Regions from separate parts of the Paenibacillus sp. FSL R5-0623 genome, predicted to be linked through region 1. Evidence: riboswitches for the same ligand, from Rfam matches in the RefSeq annotation. Region 1 holds a riboswitch; the other holds the start of a gene.

Region 1 (10,417 bases):
CGAGGACCAGTACAGACTTTCCCTGTTCTACAAGTTCAAAGGCACAACTCAAACCTGCGAGCCCTGCACCGATGACAATAATTCGATCTTTGTTCATCTGAGAATTGTTGGGTTGTGTAGACAATCATATTCCCTCCTTTTATATCTAATATACCCATTAATTCCTGTCCAAAAAGCTTCTATACATGATTGAGATCGAGTTATCGTAGTACAAAAACAGCTCTTTGACACGAATGTGCCAAAGAGCTGTTGGTACAGATGACAATCAGATATGTTTGGAAATGATTTCTTCCAGTCCTTGAGCAACAGAATGCGCACCCCGCGCCAGATGTCTTTCATACAGATGCAGGCGGACGAAACTCTCATCCGTGCCCATCGCTTCCGAGAACATTCCACTGAGTCCACGAGCGCGGCGGTCGATCTGTAATAGCAGCTCCAGTGAATCGCCCATCGGATAGAACATGACTTCCAACTCATCCAGATGCCCACGGAATTTGTTTGTTGGTACATATTCGAATTCCTGAACAAATGGCAGATTGCCGCCCAGCTTTGGCGCGTAGTCATTGGTCACTTCACGCAGTTTGAAGCCGAGGATATCCATTGCATCGAGCACGGTGTTCATGTCTTTGGTAGGAACAACATGCAGTCTGTCCCGGTCTGAGGGGTCTACAGCACTTGAAATATCAAGGCCCGTTTCTACCCATACCTCTGCACGATGTAGCGTAATAGGCAGGTTTTCTGGTAAGTCAAATGAGAAGTCTTTCTCCAATTTGGCTCCAGGCTGTAATGTGAAACCTTCGGTGAGCAAATATTTGGCTATAACGGCTGTTTCTTTTACTTTACGATCATCGCGCTCCCGTATGTAATGGGTTTTGATTGAAAGATAGATTCGATCTACGTTCTGTTCCACTTCTCCACCTTCAATGTACACAACCCCCGAGATGATTCCTCCAGGCGTGACCTCTGGTGTATGCAATTCTGTATTCACTTTGGCTGCTCCAACACCTACACTGGCTAACACTTTCTTGAAAAATGACATGCGCTCAACCTCCAGATCAGATGGTTTATTATATGGAATACATACGGCTTCGACCTTAATACGGAAGCTGGAAGAGAAGCGTTTCATATTTTAGCAAAGATATATCGCATATCCAAACAGGAGAATCGACGTACCTATGTCGAATGTTTAAATAAAGGGATTTTTTGTCAGGAGGAACTCTATGAGCATGGAATGGTACGATATGATTGCACGACGTAATGGAGGATACAAGGGTAGAGCTTTATATACGCTGGACGGTAACTCTGCTGAAGATATTTTTGAAGAGCGGTTGATTAAGCTTCTGCCTCAGTATACATCCGTGCTCGATGCAGGCTGTGGACATGGGGAGTTTACGTTGAAAATGTCGGAACATACCGATCACATTATGGGGTTTGATAATTCGGAAGAGATGATAAAGATAGCCCAAAACAGTCTTCATTCAAGCACGATAACAACTGTGGAATTTGTCTGTGTCAGCACAAAAGAAAAGATGCCATTTGAAGATAAGCAATTTGGTCTGATCTATGATCGCAGAGGTCCAACTTCCATTATTGAGCATGGGAGATTGCTGCAAAAGGGTGGAGTCATGATTGGTATTCATACGGATATAACAAAGGTACGTGAGCGTTTGGAGAGAAATGCATTTAAGGAGATCAAGATTGAGGAATATAACGAGGCACTTATGATTTTCTCAGATGAAAAAGAGTTTGCCATCTTTCTCTCCGATATCCCCGGAAACCCGGATTATACACAGCCTGAGTACCGGGAACAGCTGGAAGTCAAGCTGAAGGAGAACCAGGTTGATGGTAGAATTGCTGTAAGAGAATGCAAGTATATTTGGCAGGCCATAAGGAGTTGAAGCCGATTGAACACAGAATTTTCAGAACAGAAATATGGTGAAACGGGTGTCAAAACCAGCTTCGAACAGATGGCGAACGGGGAACAAAAATATAAAATGATAGCAGAAGATGGCAGTTATTATTGTAGAACTGTTGCCTCTCCCCACGGAGCATGGCAAAACAGTCATGTACATATCAACTTAACGGAGTTTTATGTGGTGCAAACCGGATGGATTGCGTATGCCAGTTATGGAGACGATCAGATGTTTTCGATTCGAGTGATGCGTGCAGGAGAGCACATCATTGTCCAACCTGGAATCCACCATAATATATACATGTCTGCACATAGCGCGATACATACCATCAAGCATGGATTGAATACCTCCAGTGATTGGACGGCATCACCTGAGTTGGATAGGTTAACTCAATCTTTAACAGAGAAGGAGCTACTCCAGAAGTATGATTAACCAGACGGGAGGATCAGACAGATGCGTAAAAGTACAATATTTTGGACTACGGGAATAACGATAATCCTCTTGGTGACTCTGCTCATATACAGCTATGTTATTCCAAGTGTGAGTGCACAGGATGTTGTGATGGCAGGTACAATCAGGCAGATTGATACGGACGCAGTTGAGGTAGAGTTAGAGATAACGCGAAAAAGAGAAGACAAGGATCGACATATGGTGTATCCTGTTGTCCCTGGATGGGAAGGGGTCACATTCACTGAAGAACAAGATGATGCGTGGTACATGCCTTCGTCTGTCGGCAGCTCCTATCTTGATCAAGTCATTCTGGAAAAGTATCTTAAGGCGCAGGGGAAAACCATGAACTCAGCTGATAATCTGATAGGATTTGCGATACCTGATGAGATAGGGAGCTACAAGTTGCGGTTAACGCTCAGATCTTCGGATGGAACGACTCAACCGCTTGAGAATCCCATGGTGTATTATGTTCACAACGAGCATTTGTTAGGGAAGGATCTGAGTTGGGTTACGGGTGAGAATCTGGAGATCAATAAGGAGTAATCCGAATGATGAATGTATATGAATCGAATGAAATTACCGTACGTTTCTTGGAAACAGAAGATGAACAACATCTGGTGAAGTGGCTGTCAGACCCGGAAGTTCTTCAATACTATGAAGGGCGTGATCGGCCGCATGACCTGGAACAGGTGAGAGAGCATTTTTACAATCAGAAAGATGATGCTACTCGTTGTATCGTTGAATATGGAGGACATCCGATTGGATACATTCAGTTCTATAAGCTTGAGGAAGAAGAACGAACGGAGTATGGTTATGGAGACACGGATGAGATCATCTATGGAACGGATCAGTTTATTGGTGAGGCAGACTACTGGAATAAAGGCATTGGTACACGGTTGATGCAGTCCATGCTGGCTTATCTGATTAATGAACAACAAGCCCGTAAAGTGGTTATGGACCCTCAATCCTGGAACTTGCGAGCGATATCCTGTTATGAGAAATGTGGTTTCCAAAAGATTAAGCTGTTGGAGAAACATGAGCAGCATGAAGGACAGATGCGAGATTGTTGGCTTATGGAATATACCCTGTAGATCCTGTTTAAAGTTATTTCGAATCATACAAACAAGGAGGAATATTGGATGGATGAAAGATTTCCAATAGGACCATTTGTACACACGGGTGAAGTTACGCCCGCGCAGAGAGAGCAGTGGATTCGGGACATTGCTGAGTTGCCTGAACGCGCACGAGAAGCGGTAAAGGGACTAAGTGAAGAGCAATTAAGTCTGCCGTATCGAGAAGGTGGATGGATGCTCAAACAGGTCATTCACCACATGGCAGATAGCCATATGAACAGTATGATACGTTTCAAGTTGGCACTGACAGAGGATACACCTACGATTCGACCTTATTATGAAGAGCGCTGGGCTGAACTGAGTGATTCAAGAGACCTAGATGTTGAATTCTCGCTTCAGATTCTGGATGCCCTCCATCGTCGTTGGGTGTTTCTGTTAAACGCGTTGACAGATGCAGATTATGCCAAACAATTTTATCATCCCTCATCGAAAGAAACGACAAGACTGGATTACAATCTGGGCATGTATGCTTGGCATGGCAAACACCATGTTGCTCACATCACATCGCTTCGGGATCGGCTGGGAATATAGCTAGAAAAAATATCTTGTTGAGGAGAAATTATCAATGAATGTACATATCAGACTATTAAATGAGAGCGATCCTGCAATCATATCAAAGGCGTTTCAGGAGCAGGGTTGGGGGAGATTTGCTGAGCAGTATACTCATTACTTGGCTGAACAACAGAATGGGGAACGCTTAACCTTGGTAGCCGAGTTGAATGGAGAATTTGCCGGATACGTGAATGTATTGTGGTATTCCAGCTACCCGTCTTTCAGGGAACAAGGTATTCCCGAAATTAACGATTTTAATGTGTTGATGAAGTTCCAGCGCCAAGGTATTGGTTCACGGTTGATGGACCGAGCAGAGGAAGTTATTCTGGAACGAACGGATGTTGCAGGCATTGGTGTAGGTGTGTTTTCAGATTATGGCAAAGCGCAAGTTCTATATGCCCATCGCGGGTACATACCAGACGGTCACGGTGTACACAAACATGATCATTACATTCAGCCGGGTGAAGAAACAATTATGGACGACGATGTTGTACTATATCTTACGAAGAAGTTAAAAGCCATGCAATAATTTCATAATATATACAATATGAAAGATGTCATGTATATTAGTTGTAAATATCTGTTATGTGTGACTGGCGTAAACGTGGAGTGAACCACGAGGGAGCACATATATTATATGCCGTACGCCTGGGCAAAGTGTTTGATCTTTTGATCAAACACTTTATTTATTATTTAGGGAACGAAAGGACTGGTGGCGGCAATGAAAATGGCGTTTGTTTTATTTGATGGAATGACAAGCATGGATTTAGCTGGATTTTATGAAGCTGTGACTTGGCTAGCGATTCTGAAAGTAAAGGAAAACGTATCATGGACATTCTGCGCAGATAAGGAGGAAATTTCGGATGACCGTGGGCTGAAAATGAAATCCGATGCAGTATTACCTCATCTAGGGGATTTTGACCTAGTATTTTTTCCTGGTGGATTATCAACTAGAACGCTTCGATTTGATGAGGATTTTATGCGATGGGTCCGAACGGCAGAAAATGTCACTTATAAAATATCTATTTGTACCGGGGCTTTACTGTTGGGAGCAGCAGGTTTCCTGAATGGAAAAAGGGCTACTACCAACTCATCTGCTTATGATTTATTGACTCCTTATTGTGCAGAAGTAATCTCAGCGCGTGTAGTGCGTGATGGTAATACGGTAACTGGTGCGGGGGTTACGGCTTCCATTGACCTGGGATTATATTTGGTCGAAATGTTAACGTCTACGGAGATCGTCCTTCAAGTTCAACAAAAACTAGAGTATCCATATTATGAAGCTGGTAATTTAAAAGATGTCTACATGCACACTAAAGGGTAGGGGATAAAAAGATGACTATTCGCCTTTTTCAAGCGATTGATCAGCCAGCGGTGCTGAAAATGATGACGGATCATCATTTTCAATTTCCTTCGTTTATACGCGATCAGTATCCTGCACGCTGGGATTCATTTTTAAAAATGACGGATGAACGTATCAGTGCTTATTATGTCATGGTTGACGAAGCAGATGTTGTCATAGGTCATGCTGGTTATATCTTTCAGTCTACTGTTAACCGGTATGAAATCGTTGGCGTTGTTACATGCAAATCACACCTTCGACAGGGAGTAGCACGTGGACTAATTACAAAAATATGTATAAAAATAGCTGAATTCGGTAGTGATGATGTCATGCTTTACACACTTGATCATGAAGAAAATGAAGCAGCGCTTGTATTTTATGAACGAATGAATTTTCAAAAAGAAGGTGTCGATATGAATTATTATACCTCGGGGCTTCATAGACTTTCACTTGTTAAAACATTATAAGGGGACTTCAAAAGACTAATTGTAGTGGAAACATAAAAGTGTACTTCAGTTTAAGTTGCATGAACTTGCAAAGAAAGATGATCAAAAAGCGGTCTTGCATGTTATACTCTATTGGAATTTGAGGAATGATAAGCAGGATGTTGAGAGATTAGATGATCAGAGGAGTGATTGATCCATGTTTAGCAAAGTCGGCCAGATTATGTTGTATGTCAATAATCAAGATGAATCACTGGCATTTTGGACTGAAGTCGCTGGATTCCACATTGTGGATGAAGTAAACCTTGACGAGGGCATGAGATGGATTGAGATTGCGCCTACCCCAGACTCGCAGACGAGTATTATTCTCCATGACAAAGAGTTCGTCGAACGGATGTCGGCGGGTGTAAATCTGGGCACACCTTCGTTAATGTTCTTCACCGATAATCTGGATCAGTTATATGCCGACTTGTCTGGTAAACATGTAACGGTCGGAGAGATAGTCGAGATGCCAACGGGGCGTGTTTTCAACTTTGCTGATAATGAAGGAAATTACTTTGCAGTTTTGGAACGGGCGAAGTAAGTTACAATTCAAAACCGCTATGCCTGTAAGCGATCGACAATCATGTCGGTCGTTTTTTGTTGGGAAAACGCTTATGTTTTGGAGTAGAAACATGCAAGGAAAATAGAGAATTACTGGGTAAAAATGTTATAATAGAGTGTGGCTGATTTATTGAAAATGACGAGGAATGAATAGTCGGAAATGAAGGTTTGGATGGAGCGATTAAGGAGGAATGTGGTTGTGGAAAAGACGATTAAAAGTGTACAGGATCTATATGATATGCTCGATGCGGACTTCAGATCTGCCAAGCAGTTTTGGGAACCTTTCTATGAGGATCGGAACAGACCCATCCCCTTTTTCCCAAACAAACCGGATGAGAATCTGGTAGCACATGTGAACGCAGGTGTGCTAAGTGGTGGCAAGGCACTGGAACTGGGGTGTGGCCCGGGCAGAAATGCGTTGTATTTAACCCGCCAAGGATATCAGGTAGATGCTTATGATCTTTCAGAGACAGGTATTGCTTGGGCTAAGGAGAGGGCGGCAAAAGAGAAACTGGACGTGCATTTTGAATGTCGATCTGTGTTCGAATTGTCCCCAGAGCAAGAATATGATCTTGTCTACGACTCGGGTTGTCTGCATCATCTGTTGCCACATCAGCGCATTCCCTACATAGAGATGGTCCACAATGCACTCCGGCCTGGAGGATACTTTGGAATGACTTGTTTTGCTCCTGGTTATGGCGATATTGGTGGGCCTGAGATCGTTATGAATGATTGGCAGGTGTATCAAGAGAAGTCGATGCGAGGTGGTCTTGCGTTCACGGAGGAGAAGCTTCGCTACATGCTGGAAGATGGCTTTGATTGTGTCGAATTCCGTGCGATGAAGGCGATGGAGCAGCAAGAACCGTGTTTTGGTGTACCTTTTCTGTGGGCCACGTTGTGGAGAAAGTTAGATTCATAAGCTTATATGGGGATATGATCGATTGAAGATAGAGGAGGAGTGTATCGGAATGGGAACGGTAACAGGAAGAAGACACTTTATCATTACAGGCACATCCAAAGGGATCGGTTTACAACTTGCAGAGTTATTATTGGCTAAGGGGGATTACGTTTACGGTATTTCACGCGGGGGTTCGGATCTGTTGGAATCAGGCGAGGAATGGAGCGGACGTTACCGCCATGTTCAGTACGATCTTGCCGACCTGAATGGGATCGATGATTTGATTACACGCATATTGGACGAAATTCCGTCTCAGGAAGCTGAATTCATTGGACTCATTAATAATGCAGCGATGCTGGAGCCACTAAGACCTATCGATCAGTGTAGTGCGGCAGAGATAAGTCAGAGTCTTAACATCAGCCTCGCAGCGCCAATGATATTGAGTTCATCTTTTATTCAACAAACAAATCACCTGTCCGCCAGACGTAAAATTGTTAATCTTTCATCGGGCTCGGGAAGTTATCCCGCGCCTTCAATGGCAGTGTACTGTACATCCAAGGCAGGCATGAACATGTTTACCCAATGTGTATCTCTGGAGCAAACGGGCCAACAGAACCCTGTTGAGATTATTGTTTTTGATCCGGGGATGGTCGATACGGAATTGCAGGCTGTTGCACGAGGCAAAAGTGCAGAGGAGTTCGCCCTTGCGGGTATGTTCAATCAAGTATATGAAACAGGACAATTAAGATCGCCACAAGATGTAGCGAAGCAGTTGATCGAGCGGATCGATGAACACAGTGATGCAAGCCATGTTATACACTCCACCGAGAGTTAATATCGTATACTTCGTTTTGCCTGTTTTCTTGTGAAGTAATAAGTATGGATACCTTTTTGATATAAGCCCAATTTCCCTGTACACTGGTAACAGCGATCGGAAGTACGATTCGTAACGGTAAAGGTGATCATGCAACAATGGAGTCTGATTACCTTATTCAACCTTAGAAGATCAGAAACGTGGTGAATCTCTTGTTTAAAATTATGCTCATTGAAGACGACGAATCGTTATTCACTGAAATCAAGGAACGTTTGTCCCAATGGTCGTATGACGTGTATGGTGTGCAGGACTTTGGCAAGGTATTGCAGGAGTACAGCGTAATTCAGCCGCAACTGGTCATTATTGATATTCAGTTACCCCAATATGACGGGTTCCATTGGTGCCGGATCATTCGTTCGCACTCCAATGTGCCGATTATCTTTTTGTCCTCACGGGATCATCCTGCGGATATGGTCATGTCCATGCATCTGGGTGCAGACGATTTTATCCAGAAGCCATTTCACTTCGATGTATTGATTGCCAAGATCCAAGCGACTTTGCGGAGGGTGTATAACTATAACACAGAGCATACTGAACTCCGAACCTGGCGCGGTGCTGCTATTGAATATGTGAAAAATACACTAACCTGCGGGGATGAATCTGTTCTGTTAACCAAAAATGAGATGTTCATCCTTAAAGTGCTGGTCGAGCACAAAAATCAGATTGTTTCCCGTGAGGACCTCATCCGGAGCTTGTGGGATCACGAACATTTCGTGAGTGACAATACGCTGACGGTTAACGTTAATCGGTTACGGAAGAAACTTGAACCCATCGGCTTGGAGCAGTACATTGAAACCAAAGTAGGTCAGGGATACATGGCAACGGAAGAGGCAGAAGCATGATCGGAAAGTACATACGAGAAAGGGCTAGTTGGTTATGGCTACTGGTAAGCATGCAACTTATTATTTTATTGGTGGGCTACCTGGACTCGTCCATTCCATTCCAATCTGTGATGTATATCGTAGGACTGAATGTGGTGGTATGTCTTGTTTTTATCTGGGCGAGATACCTGAAAGAGACCCGCTTCTATAGAAAATTGAGCATCTGGGATCATACCTATGATCTGAGAGAACTCGATATCGCCGAAAGTCCATATGAGCAGATTGTACATGAGGCGGTCAGTTCCCAGACACAGCGGTATCGTAAGGAGACGTCACACCATTTTATCGCTCTAGAACAGGAGAAGGACGAGATGTTATCCTGGATTCATGAGGTGAAGACCCCACTGACAGCGTTGCAACTGATGATCGAGCGCTTGCCAGATGACAAGTTACAGAGCCAAATGACATATGAATGGTTACGAATCCATCAGTTACTGGATCAGCAACTTCATCAGAAGCGTATTCCATTTATGCACAATGACTTGTTCATCGAAGAGACGGAACTTGAACCGGTATTGAATAGCGAGATACGAGCGTTGAAATCGTGGTGCATTTCCAAGGGTATTGGCTTTGACATGTCTTTGATGGTATCGCGCGTGCTCACAGACAGCAAATGGTTAGGCTTCATCCTCCGGCAGTTGCTGAGCAATGCGGTGAAGTATAGTGATTCATCGGATATCCTCATCGAAACGCGGGAACAGGATGGACATATTGTACTGATCATTCAGGATCACGGGCGAGGGATTGAGACACAAGATCTGCAGCGTATATTTGATAAAGGATTTACGTCTACCCGAGGCAGAATGGATGGGGCGGCAACCGGGATGGGACTATATTTGGTTCGTCAAGTGGCCCAGACGCTTCATATGAACATTCATGTAGAATCTTCTCTTGGCGAGGGCACAACCGTCACACTTACTTTTCCGCGAAAAAACGACATGGTGCATCTTGCAGGCGTGTGACAACAATGTCACATGCTTTTTGGTTTTGTTCGGTGAATCACACGATAACACTGCACATCCCGATTATGATATAGACATGAGCATTTTGCAGAAGATTTAAGAGGAGTGAGTGGGATATGTGGATACTGGAAGCCAAAAAAATTCATAAAGTCTATGGTAATAAACTGAATAAACAGGAAGTGCTGAAGGGCATTGATCTTGGAGTGAGCAAGGGAGAGTTTGTTGGTATTATGGGGCCTTCGGGTTCGGGTAAAACGACGCTGCTTAATGTACTTTCCTCCATTGATCGGGTGAGCCAGGGCACGATTGATATTGAGGGCAAGGAATTTACCGGAATGAAGGAGAAACAGCTGGCCGAGTTCCGCA
Region 2 (10,417 bases), 2.4 Mb from region 1:
CGGGCAATACCTTCCACCGTTTTGCTGATTACCATACCGTTACCAATACCTGCGCCAAACGCGCCCAGTCCTGCAACAATTGCTGCTGCGATTAATGCCATTGCTCCCATTTGTATATCCTCCTTAAAATAATAAATCGAATTTTTTATTGTTCAGCCTGGTGAAGAAATCTTCGTAGGGCTTGAAACTTAATGCTCGTCGTGCGTCTCGATGCTCTGTGAAATGTACACCATCATCAAGATAACAAACACAAATGCCTGGATCGCGCCGATAAAGATACTGAAGCCTTGCCACACCATCAGCAGCGGAATCGCTGCAATAGCACCAAACACTTTAAATGTGGTCAGTTTCAGGATCGTTGCGATCAGTACCTCACCCGCGAAGATATTCGCGAATAGACGCATACCGTGTGTCAACAGCTTGGATGCCGTCTCAATCAAGTTGATTGGCAAGAACAAGGCGAATGGCTTCAGGTAATGCTGGAGATATCCTTTTGTGTTGCGGAACAATCCTAGTCCATGAGATACAAGGAACGCTACAAGAGCTAGTCCCATCGTTACAGACAAGTCGGCTGTCGGTGATTTCCACCAAGCCAATTCAACGTGTGGGTGTGCTTCAGGGTCCTTGGCATGCGCTTTTTCAAACGCCTCCACCGCTGTAACAATCGGTTTACCAAATACCTGTGCCTGATTAACATCTGTTACCTCAGATACAGCCACGAGCGGAAGGCCAAGCATGTTCCCTACAAAAATGAACATAATCATGGAAAGAGCGAGAGAGATAAAATGTTTACCTTTCTTCATATCCATTGTGCTGGAAATCAGATTGCGGACGAATTCTACTGCCCACTCCATAAAATTTTGCAGCTTGCCGGGATTTTCAACGGATAATCTCCGTGTTGCCAGTACAGCAAAAATAAAAACAATTGCACCTGTAACTACCAGCATCAACAGAACTGATAGATCCAGTCGAAATCCGCCAAGCATAATAATTGGAGCTTCATGCATATTTTTCTCACCCCTTTCTCGACTTGAAAGCTGCAGCCCTTAACATCATTCTGCTCTGCGGGAATAGACAATCCCTATAATCAATAAGGAATATTGTGCAATGACGAGACCGCCTGCAACCGCATATGTATTGAAGTACTGCGGAAAGCGCATCGATATGAATATACCGAGCACAGCGAATGCCGCTCTTGTCAAAAATCCCAAGTTGACACGCTTCAAGTTACCTTCTGCCGCATCATCAGACATTTTCCTTACTTTGTAGCCCAGGTAAAATGCATTGATCCAGCTAACTCCTGTACCCAGGGCCAGTCCCAAAGCAATTGTCTCCACACGTGGCATAAAGGCCGCTGCGAGAAAACAAATCATAAGAAAGTACATGACGAAAACAGTCATCGATCTGCGGTATCTGGTTAGTTCACTCATCACTTTCCCCCATGATTTTTTTCGCGATAAAGTAGATGCTTACACCGCCTGCCGCAAGAAAAAAGAGAACGCTTACGGCGATCCATATTCCGTTACCTCCGATGGTCTTGTCCAACCAGGAGCCAGCGTAATATCCGGCAACAGCGAGAATGGCAATCTCGATCCCAAAAGCTGTCACGAGTCCCATCGCTTTCCATACATTATCGTCATGGTTACGGGATGAATTTGGTTTGTTCGAATCGGCCATTTTCCACGCCACCCTTGCAATCCCAGTTAATTTTACTGAATGATGAGAGCCTTTGTCAATTGAATGATTTTAGCGTTTTAAAGGGGGAAACGACGGGAATACAGACCCTCAAAGCCCATAAACCCGCGTAAACCGTACAGTTTAACTGTATGCTTGCCCTTTATAAATCCGTCAGAAAAAATGTATTATTTTTTGAATTTTCTGTGAAATGATTCCGGACGCTCACTATTTACACCGAAATGATGCAAAATCGCATTGACAATTCTTTCCGAAGCATGTCCATCACCGTAAGGATTGGCAGCCTGGCTCATGCTTGCATACAGGGTTTTGTCTGTAAGCAGAGCTTTCGTCCGTTCATACACACGTTCCTCTTCGGTACCTACCAATTCCAGCGTTCCGGCTTCAATACCTTCCGGGCGTTCTGTTGTATCGCGCAATACGAGCACAGGCACACCAAACGAAGGTGCTTCTTCCTGCAAACCGCCTGAATCGGTCAAAATCAAGTGAGTGTGCGGGTAAAAGTTATGCAAATCCACCACGTCTAGTGGATCAATTAATTGAATACGGGGATGATTCCCCAAGATCGCGTGAGCCGGCTCCTTCACAGCAGGACTTGGATGCACCGGGTACACGATGGCAATATCTTCGAATTCGTCGGCAATCCGTTTGACGGCCTGGAAAATGTTGCGGTGAGGCTCGCCTTGAGATTCACGGCGATGAGCTGTCATCAGCACAAGGCGTTTGCCTTGGGCCCAATCAAGTACCGGGTGTGTGTAGTCCTCCCGTACTGTATATTGAAACACATCGGTTACCGTGTTGCCTGTGACGTACGTACTAGACTCTGATTTATTTTCTTTGGCAAGATTGGAAGAAGACCAATCCGTAGGCGCAAAGTGTAGATCAGCGAGTACTCCCGTCAGCTGACGGTTCATCTCTTCCGGATATGGAGACAGCTTGTTCCACGTCCGCAGCCCCGCTTCCACATGCCCTACCTGAATCTGTTGCAGGAATGCTGCATAGCTCGCTACAAAGGTAGTTAATGTATCCCCGTGAACCAGTACAATATCCGGCTTAGCTTCGGCTAACACTGGCTCCAGGCCGCCAAGCACACGAATTGTAATTTCATTCAATGTCTGACGGTCCTTCATCACATCCAGATCATAATCGGGATGAATGTCGAAAACTTCAAGTACCTGATCCAACATCTGGCGATGCTGCGCAGTTACGCAAACAATAGATTCAATAGACTCAGGGTGTTTTTGCAATTCCAAAATTAGCGGAGCCATCTTGATGGCTTCCGGACGCACCCCGAAGATCGTCATAACTTTAATTTTGTTGGACATTCGAGCAAAGCCCCTTTTCTACTCCGCATGCAATATGCTTATTTAGTGCCGTATAGACGGTCTCCTGCATCTCCAAGCCCTGGAACGATATAACCATGATCATCCAGACGGTCGTCCAATGCTGCTACATAGATGTCCACATCGGGATGTGCATCTTGCACAGCTTTTACGCCTTCCGGTGCTGCAACCAGGTTCATCATCTTGATTTGGGTACAGCCACGTTTTTTGAGCACGTCAATAGCTGCAATTGCCGAACCACCCGTTGCCAGCATCGGATCAATTACAATCAATTGACGCTCTGTTACGTCTGTAGGCAGTTTGGTGTAGTATTCTACCGGTTGCAGTGTTTCCGGGTCACGGAACAGACCAACATGTCCAACTTTTGCCGCTGGCAACAATTTCACAACGCCATCCAGCATTCCGAGTCCTGCGCGCAGAATCGGCACCAGTCCGAGCATACGTCCAGAGATAACTTTACCTTGTGTTGCAGCTACAGGTGTCTGTACATCAATCGTTTCCAGTTCAACATCTCTTGTAATCTCATAAGCCATCAACGTTGCTACTTCATCCACCAATTCACGAAAATCTTTCGTATTCGTACGCATGTCGCGTATAAACGTCAGTTTGTGTTGAATCAAAGGGTGATCACATATTACTAATTTTCCCATCTAATTTGTCCCTCCGGTAAGTTCTTCATGTTCAGCATTTCCAAATATACCTAGCCACCATTCATGGGCTCGATAAATCCTGTATATTATATCATCACCAACAACGAATTACACCATCAAAGGGCACCCAATCATTACAGAATACCGAATCCTATAAAAAACAGGACCGGAAAATGATCCATCCGGTCCTGTTTTGCTCATGTTGTTATGTCGTTGAGTATGTTCAAAAACGTGTAACCACTGATAAATCCTCCGCAAACCGAATGACCTTCCGATCGCTGTTATCCCCTGATTTCTTTGATCCAATTATAATTGTTGAAATCTGGGGATAAAGGCGAGCGCTACGCTTCTTCAGGTTCTTTCGGTTTGCTCCGTCCGAGTGTTTACATTGAAAAACTCAAATACAAACACCATGAGCAAAGTTTTTTAGTATTTAAGATCTGTATAGAGCGGGAATTGGTCTGTCAGTGCAGTCACTTCTGCACGGGCTTCATCCAGCTTCGCTGTATCTTTTGGATTTTTCAGCGTTTTGGCAATGATCTTACCAATCGCTACCATCGCTTCTTCGTTCATGCCACGGGAAGTTGCAGCAGGTGTACCAATTCGGATACCGCTCGTCACAAACGGGCTTGTAGGGTCGAATGGAATTGCATTTTTGTTCACGGTAATACCGATGGAATCAAGCACATGCTCAGCTTCCTTACCTGTGATGTTCACACTGCGTGTGTCGATCAGCATCAAGTGGTTATCTGTACCACCGGATACGATGTTCAATCCTTCAGCGATCAGTGTTTCAGCCAGAACCTGTGCGTTTTTCACAACGTTCTGTGCATATGTTTTAAATGAAGGTTGCAAAGCTTCTCCGAATGCTACCGCTTTGGAAGCGATCACGTGCATCAGAGGTCCACCTTGGGAACCTGGGAATACCGCTTTATCAATCGCTGCTGCCCACGCTTTGCGGCACAGAATCATACCACCACGAGGTCCACGCAGCGTTTTGTGTGTAGTTGTTGTTACGAAATGCGCATGTGGAACCGGGTTTGGATGCAAACCAGCAGCAACCAGTCCTGCGATGTGAGCCATGTCCACCATGAACAAAGCGCCTACATCATTGGCGATGGAAGCCAGCTTTTCAAAATCAATGGTACGTGGATATGCACTTGCACCTGCAACGATCAGACGAGGGCGGTGTTTGAAAGCCGCTTTGCGTACTTCATCATAATCAATCAAGAATGTATCTTCCTGTACGCCGTATGCTACAAAGTTGTACAGCAAACCAGATGCGTTAACCGGGCTACCGTGTGTGAGGTGTCCACCATGGGCAAGGTTCATACCAAGTACAGTATCACCAGGTTTCAACGCTGCAAGATAAACTGCCATGTTCGCTTGTGCACCGGAGTGAGGTTGAACATTCACGTGTTCTGCTCCGAACAATTCTTTTGCACGATCACGCGCGATGTCTTCAACGATGTCCACATGCTCACAACCGCCATAGTAACGTTTACCTGGATATCCTTCAGCGTACTTGTTGGTCAGAACAGATCCCATTGCTTCGATTACTGCTTCACTTACGATGTTCTCGGATGCGATCAGTTCGATGTTGTTCTGTTGACGTTTCAGTTCAAGATTCATCGCTTCCAGTACTGCCGGGTCATTCTTGCGCAATTGTTCCATGATTAAATTCCTCCCAGGTATAAGTGAAGTTATAAAGTGAAACTAATGTTTACACGAAAACGGCGAGTGCAACACCAATCTGAAGAAACGAAGTGGTCGCCTTTATCACCGGATTTCCCCTTTAAATAGGGAATAAAAAAATCTGGGGATAACAGCGATCGGAAGATGGTGATGCAATCAAAGTCAGGAGTGTAACCCAATTAGTCTTGCTTTATATGTTAGTCACAAAATGTCGAATCTGGTTGTTCTTCCATACGATACACCGCGCGTTCGCCGCCAATCAACTTCGGACGAGTCAACGCTGTGGTTACACGAGCATCTCCAACATAGCGGAGCGCTGTGCGATAGGGTACGGCTACATGCTGGAGATGCATCCCAATCATCGTCTCCCCAATGTCCAGGCCAGCATGGGCCTGCACATGTTCAGCCAGGCATGGATCGGTCAGCGAACGATATGCTGCGGATGCCATGGAACCTCCGGCTTTGGGCACGGGTACTGCGCCAACCTCGGTCAATCCAAGTCGAGTAAGCACAGAACGCTCCATTACCAGCGCACGGTTCAGATGCTCACAACATTGGAATACCGTGTCAAAACCGAACTCCTCCTGCACCTCGCGTATACCCGCAAGAAGCTGCTGTGCCACTTCAATGGCACCACTCGTACCAATCCGAGCGCCTGCGACTTCACTTGTGCTTGTACCGATCACAACGATCTGTCCAGGTCCAAGCTGTCCGGCAAGCGCCAGTTCATGCAGAATAGACGCGGTCTGTTCCTGCAATCCGGGTTGTTCCGAATCTAACTCTATAGTCATCCTATCATCGCCTCCCGATAAAATCATGCCTGCTTTCTCTTGGCTGTCCTTCGTATTCTTGCACGGCATCTCAGGTACTATTATAGCGAATAATCAGATGAAAGACGAAAAAAAGAGCAGTCTGCGGGTAACGCAGAATTGCTCTTTTGCCCAGGCGACCGGCCGTTTGTTCCGGTGCTCCATCGTGGTTATGCCCACTTCGTCGCCAGTTACACCGGATCCCTGTTTTCCCCTTCATCATAAAACAACCCGCGGCTAAAATCAACGGTTAATTTACATCACGTGTCCTATTTCTATAACCTGCCCCGCAGGATCAGATTTAACCCAGCTTATCCAAAAGCCGGTCCAACGCCGTCCGAATCTCAGCTGCAGCTATATTGTAATCATCACGACTTCCCCCAAACGGATCGGAGATGTCGAAACTTGGAATTCGTTGTCTGATCTCAATGGCTCGCTCACGCTCCGATGCCAAGATCTCTTGCCCAAGGGCACGTTTCATTTCAAGCGTTGCAAACAGGCTGTCCAACTCCTGAACATCACTTAATACCTGTTCATCATCCTCCACATATTCTTTCAATGTATAAGTTTTGTGGACTGAATCGGGAAAAACCTGCATGACATGCTGCTTATGACTCCGTGTTAATGTAAGAACCAGATCAGCCCAACCTACCAGGTTAGCGCTAAGCTGTGTGGAATGAGGTGGACCTTCAACGTTATGATCTCTCAGAACTGCTTCAGCATGGCGGGAAATCGGCATACCCGATGTTGCTGCCACACCTGCGGAACGAACCTCTACCTGAATGCCGCGCTCCGATGCCAATTTTCTCAAAAGCCCCTCTGCCATGGGGCTGCGGCACGTATTTCCTGTACATACGAATAAAATATGTTTCATTGTGTTAGCCTCCCCATTTTACATATGATGCGAATGATATGATATCTCAAGTTTTATTCTAAAATATAAACAAAAGTCCAAACGCAAGCAAGATTGCGCCACCAATAGCTTCGCCGTAATCCCCAAGATTCTGGCTCACCCGACGGCCTAATAGCAGACCCATAACCGACATCACCCCGCCACAAACACCGAAAGCAAGTACGGTCAATATCAGATCACTGCTAAACATCCCTAAGGAAACGCCAACGGAGAACGAATCCACACTTACGCTGAGGGAGAACAAAACAACGCCGAGCAGGGAACGGTGGTCCACCAGCTTGGTATCGCCTTCACGGAATGCATTCAGAATCATATGAGCACCCAGCAAAACAAGCAATCCACCTGCCGCATACGTCGTAATGTCACCGAGCAGGGAGCTGACGTATTTGCCCATATACATGCCGATGAGCGGCATGATGATATGAAACAGCGCAGTTACAATACTGATTCGCAATACATCCCGCAGCCGAATGCCCTTCATGCCAATTCCGATTCCGAGTGAGAACGCATCGAGGCCAAGCGCAATAGCCATGATCAAAATGGTTACAAACTGCCCAACATGGGCAGACACATCCCACATCCCCATACCCCCAAGTCACGTAAAGGTTCTTGTACACGATATGCGGACAAGGACCTAAACATGACCGATGAAAGGCAAACGGTGACGGATCTATGGTTGGATGCCGGCTTTATAGAATCTTGATTTTGTTTCGGAAAAAGTTAAGCAACTCTCCTGAGATATGATCAGGAGAGATTAAGAGGGTTGCTGGTTGCCAACTTGTATGAGTTGGTTACCTGCAGCCTTGAGCAGCCGATTCATGACGGCTGCTCCCAGCCCTTCGCGTGAGCAGGCTTCAGCCACTATATATGTGGCGCCTTGCTCATCGCAGCTGCGCAGCGCGGCGTATAGCCGGCGCGCTGCTTCTTCCAGCTCGCTGGCGTCTCCCAGCGAGAACACGGCATCGGCGCGGTACTGCTCCGCGTGCTCGGCGAACGCCAGCACCGCGGTGCGCTCTCCGCGCTGCGCCGCCTCTGCGAGGGCGGCGCTGATCCAGGCCGCCACCGCTGCGGGCGGCCCCTCCACCACGCACAGCGCCCCTGTGGGTGCGTAGTGCGTGTACTTCATGCCCGGCGAGCGCGGCGCCGGGCTGCCCACGCCATCGGCCCCCTCCGCGAGTAGCGCGGGGTCCGTGGCGACACGGGCGGCAACGGCGGACAGTTGTTCCGCCGTAATGCCGCCAGGGCGCAGGATGGTGACGGTATCGTCGTCACCGACTTGCACAACTGTGGACTCGACGCCCACCCCGGTGGGGCCGCCGTCCACAATGCCACCGATGCGGCCATCCAGATCCTCGCGTACATGAGACGCGAGTGTCGGACTTGGCCGCCCGGAGCGGTTGGCGCTTGGCGCAGCCACAGGGCATGCCGCCGCCGCGATCAACTGCAAGGCCACCGGATGGTCCGGCATGCGCACGGCCACCGTGTCCAGACCGGCGGTGACACGTGGTGACACTGCCCCCGGCCTAACGGGCAGCACCAGCGTCAGTGGTCCCGGCCAGAAGGCCGCCATCAGCGCTTCCGCCGTTTCGTTCACTTCCGTGACCAGCGTATCCAACTGGTCACGGTGCGCGATATGCACGATCAGTGGATTGTCGGAAGGTCGGCCTTTGGCGACAAATACAGCCTCGACGGCTGCTGTGCTACGCGCATCGGCACCCAGGCCATAGACCGTCTCGGTCGGAAAAGCCACCGTCTGACCTTGACGAATGCAGGTTGCGGCAGCCTGCAAGTCGGCGAGCGCCTGTTGATCGGCGCTCCCCTTTTTCACATCCAACCACTCATTATTACCCATTCCGTGATCGTTCTCAGCGCTCACCAAGACGCGTACATCCCACATCTCAGTGACCAGCTCTCCCGGAGCTTTCATATCACGATCTTCTCTACCATCCCTCATCTCAGAGGTGTGTTGCAATGGTTCGTTTTCTTTGCTCATATATCATCATTCCTAAACTTCAAGTAGGTTACTTCCTATCCATATTCAATATAAGTAATTATAACATACCTGTCCCAACTCGGATGCCCTTCATACTTCGCTCGGAATTTCACCACTAATTCATATCAAAAGGGCAGCTCCATGAATAGAAGTCTCCCTTTTTTGTAGTATAAATACGTTGTTATGCGAATAATCCAGTTACCCAACTCCACAGTTTCACGGCCATATCCCACAGAAAGAATCTCGCTTCCGGTGTATCTCCCTGCACAGATGCCTCGGCATCTCCTGGTTCAGCAGCTGCGGCCGATACCGTTGAAGGTTTCGCCAGTGCATCCCCAGTCCCTGCATCAATGAAGCACAGCGGCGGGAACAACACACACCACCAGTTCTGACCTTTGCCTTCGCCCAGCGTGATCCGAACCGCTTCATAATCTCCGGCAGGATAGACGGTACCCCCATACAGCTTGGTCGGGAACGGAACGGAACCCAGCTCCACCTGATACTCATAATTTAAACCACGACTGGCCAACTCTTCTCCTACTCTATTCTCAATCTCGGACAAATGCTCACGAATAACCTTGCGCGCTTCATCCAGATTTTGCGGATTCTCCAGTTCGGCTACCCACTCGCCCATCTGAGCAACGACAGCATCCCGAATCTCGCGTTTCACCAATTGATCTCCGGGTGCATCCGAGTTTGCTAGAATACGCAAGCGAATCGATTGTTCAGGAATTGCTGTGGCCGCCACAGCTGCATCCGTTTTCTGACCTTCCCACATCATGATAATCATCATAAGACATACAATAATAAGTCCAATTTGCTTTACAATTCTTCTGCTCATTCCGTTCTCCCCCTCGGCTCTCTGATCACGTTGCCTGCAACTCTCTCATGTCTATCAGTATGCCCGGTAGAGACGGAAGTAAACCTATCATTTGCAATAAATCTACTAAATCAATTCTATGATTTACATTCACTCACCAGTCATGCTAAAAAGGCTGATCTGCACCTGGTTAAAGGGCAAATCAACCTCTTCATTTCTAAGTACGATCACGTTATACACTCCACAGCTTCGCTTTTCACCTACACCGACTCAACAGTTACACAGCACTTTTTTCTTTCTTGAGCATATTCCATAAACGTTCCGACAACGGGGGTTGCTGCTCCCCGATCAGAAGTTCATCCTCCTCTTCTTGCCCGTACAACTTAATGCTCATGACTACACCGATGCAAGCCATATTAATAAGCAAAGAGGTGCCGCCGTAACTGATGAACGGTAACGTAATACCTGTGAGTGGCATCAGTCCGAGGAACGCCCCCAC

What was found. Region 1 has a riboswitch for ZMP and ZTP ahead of MKY92_RS08265 (DJ-1/PfpI family protein). Riboswitches for the same ligand answer to the same signal wherever they lie in the genome.
Region 2: it holds a riboswitch for ZMP and ZTP, as region 1 does, so the genes downstream of both, MKY92_RS27725 (TIGR01440 family protein) here and MKY92_RS08265 (DJ-1/PfpI family protein) in region 1, are expected to answer to the same signal.

The regions. Positions count from the first base shown of each region.
Region 1 is NZ_CP150233.1:1,778,831-1,789,247, forward strand. It holds gene MKY92_RS08225 (FAD-dependent oxidoreductase) at 1-124, opposite strand, end outside; gene MKY92_RS08230 (sporulation protein) at 266-1,039, opposite strand; gene MKY92_RS08235 (class I SAM-dependent methyltransferase) at 1,221-1,898, shown strand; gene MKY92_RS08240 (hypothetical protein) at 1,905-2,345, shown strand; gene MKY92_RS08245 (hypothetical protein) at 2,367-2,906, shown strand; gene MKY92_RS08250 (GNAT family N-acetyltransferase) at 2,915-3,454, shown strand; gene MKY92_RS08255 (YfiT family bacillithiol transferase) at 3,503-4,027, shown strand; gene MKY92_RS08260 (GNAT family N-acetyltransferase) at 4,062-4,577, shown strand; ZMP/ZTP riboswitch at 4,628-4,709, shown strand; gene MKY92_RS08265 (DJ-1/PfpI family protein) at 4,770-5,372, shown strand; gene MKY92_RS08270 (GNAT family N-acetyltransferase) at 5,384-5,857, shown strand; gene MKY92_RS08275 (VOC family protein) at 6,033-6,416, shown strand; gene MKY92_RS08280 (class I SAM-dependent methyltransferase) at 6,636-7,355, shown strand; gene MKY92_RS08285 (SDR family NAD(P)-dependent oxidoreductase) at 7,405-8,169, shown strand; gene MKY92_RS08290 (response regulator transcription factor) at 8,361-9,050, shown strand; gene MKY92_RS08295 (sensor histidine kinase) at 9,047-10,051, shown strand; gene MKY92_RS08300 (ABC transporter ATP-binding protein) at 10,168-10,417, shown strand, end outside.
Region 2 is NZ_CP150233.1:6,322,423-6,332,839, forward strand. It holds gene atpE (F0F1 ATP synthase subunit C) at 1-110, opposite strand, end outside; gene atpB (F0F1 ATP synthase subunit A) at 189-1,007, opposite strand; gene MKY92_RS27700 (ATP synthase subunit I) at 1,053-1,430, opposite strand; gene MKY92_RS27705 (AtpZ/AtpI family protein) at 1,423-1,677, opposite strand; gene wecB (UDP-N-acetylglucosamine 2-epimerase (non-hydrolyzing)) at 1,863-3,020, opposite strand; gene upp (uracil phosphoribosyltransferase) at 3,059-3,688, opposite strand; gene glyA (serine hydroxymethyltransferase) at 4,115-5,362, opposite strand; gene MKY92_RS27725 (TIGR01440 family protein) at 5,581-6,174, opposite strand; ZMP/ZTP riboswitch at 6,316-6,397, opposite strand; gene MKY92_RS27730 (low molecular weight protein arginine phosphatase) at 6,494-7,066, opposite strand; gene MKY92_RS27735 (manganese efflux pump MntP family protein) at 7,125-7,685, opposite strand; gene MKY92_RS27740 (L-threonylcarbamoyladenylate synthase) at 7,860-9,098, opposite strand; gene spoIIR (stage II sporulation protein R) at 9,280-9,939, opposite strand; gene MKY92_RS27750 (FtsW/RodA/SpoVE family cell cycle protein) at 10,196-10,417, opposite strand, start outside.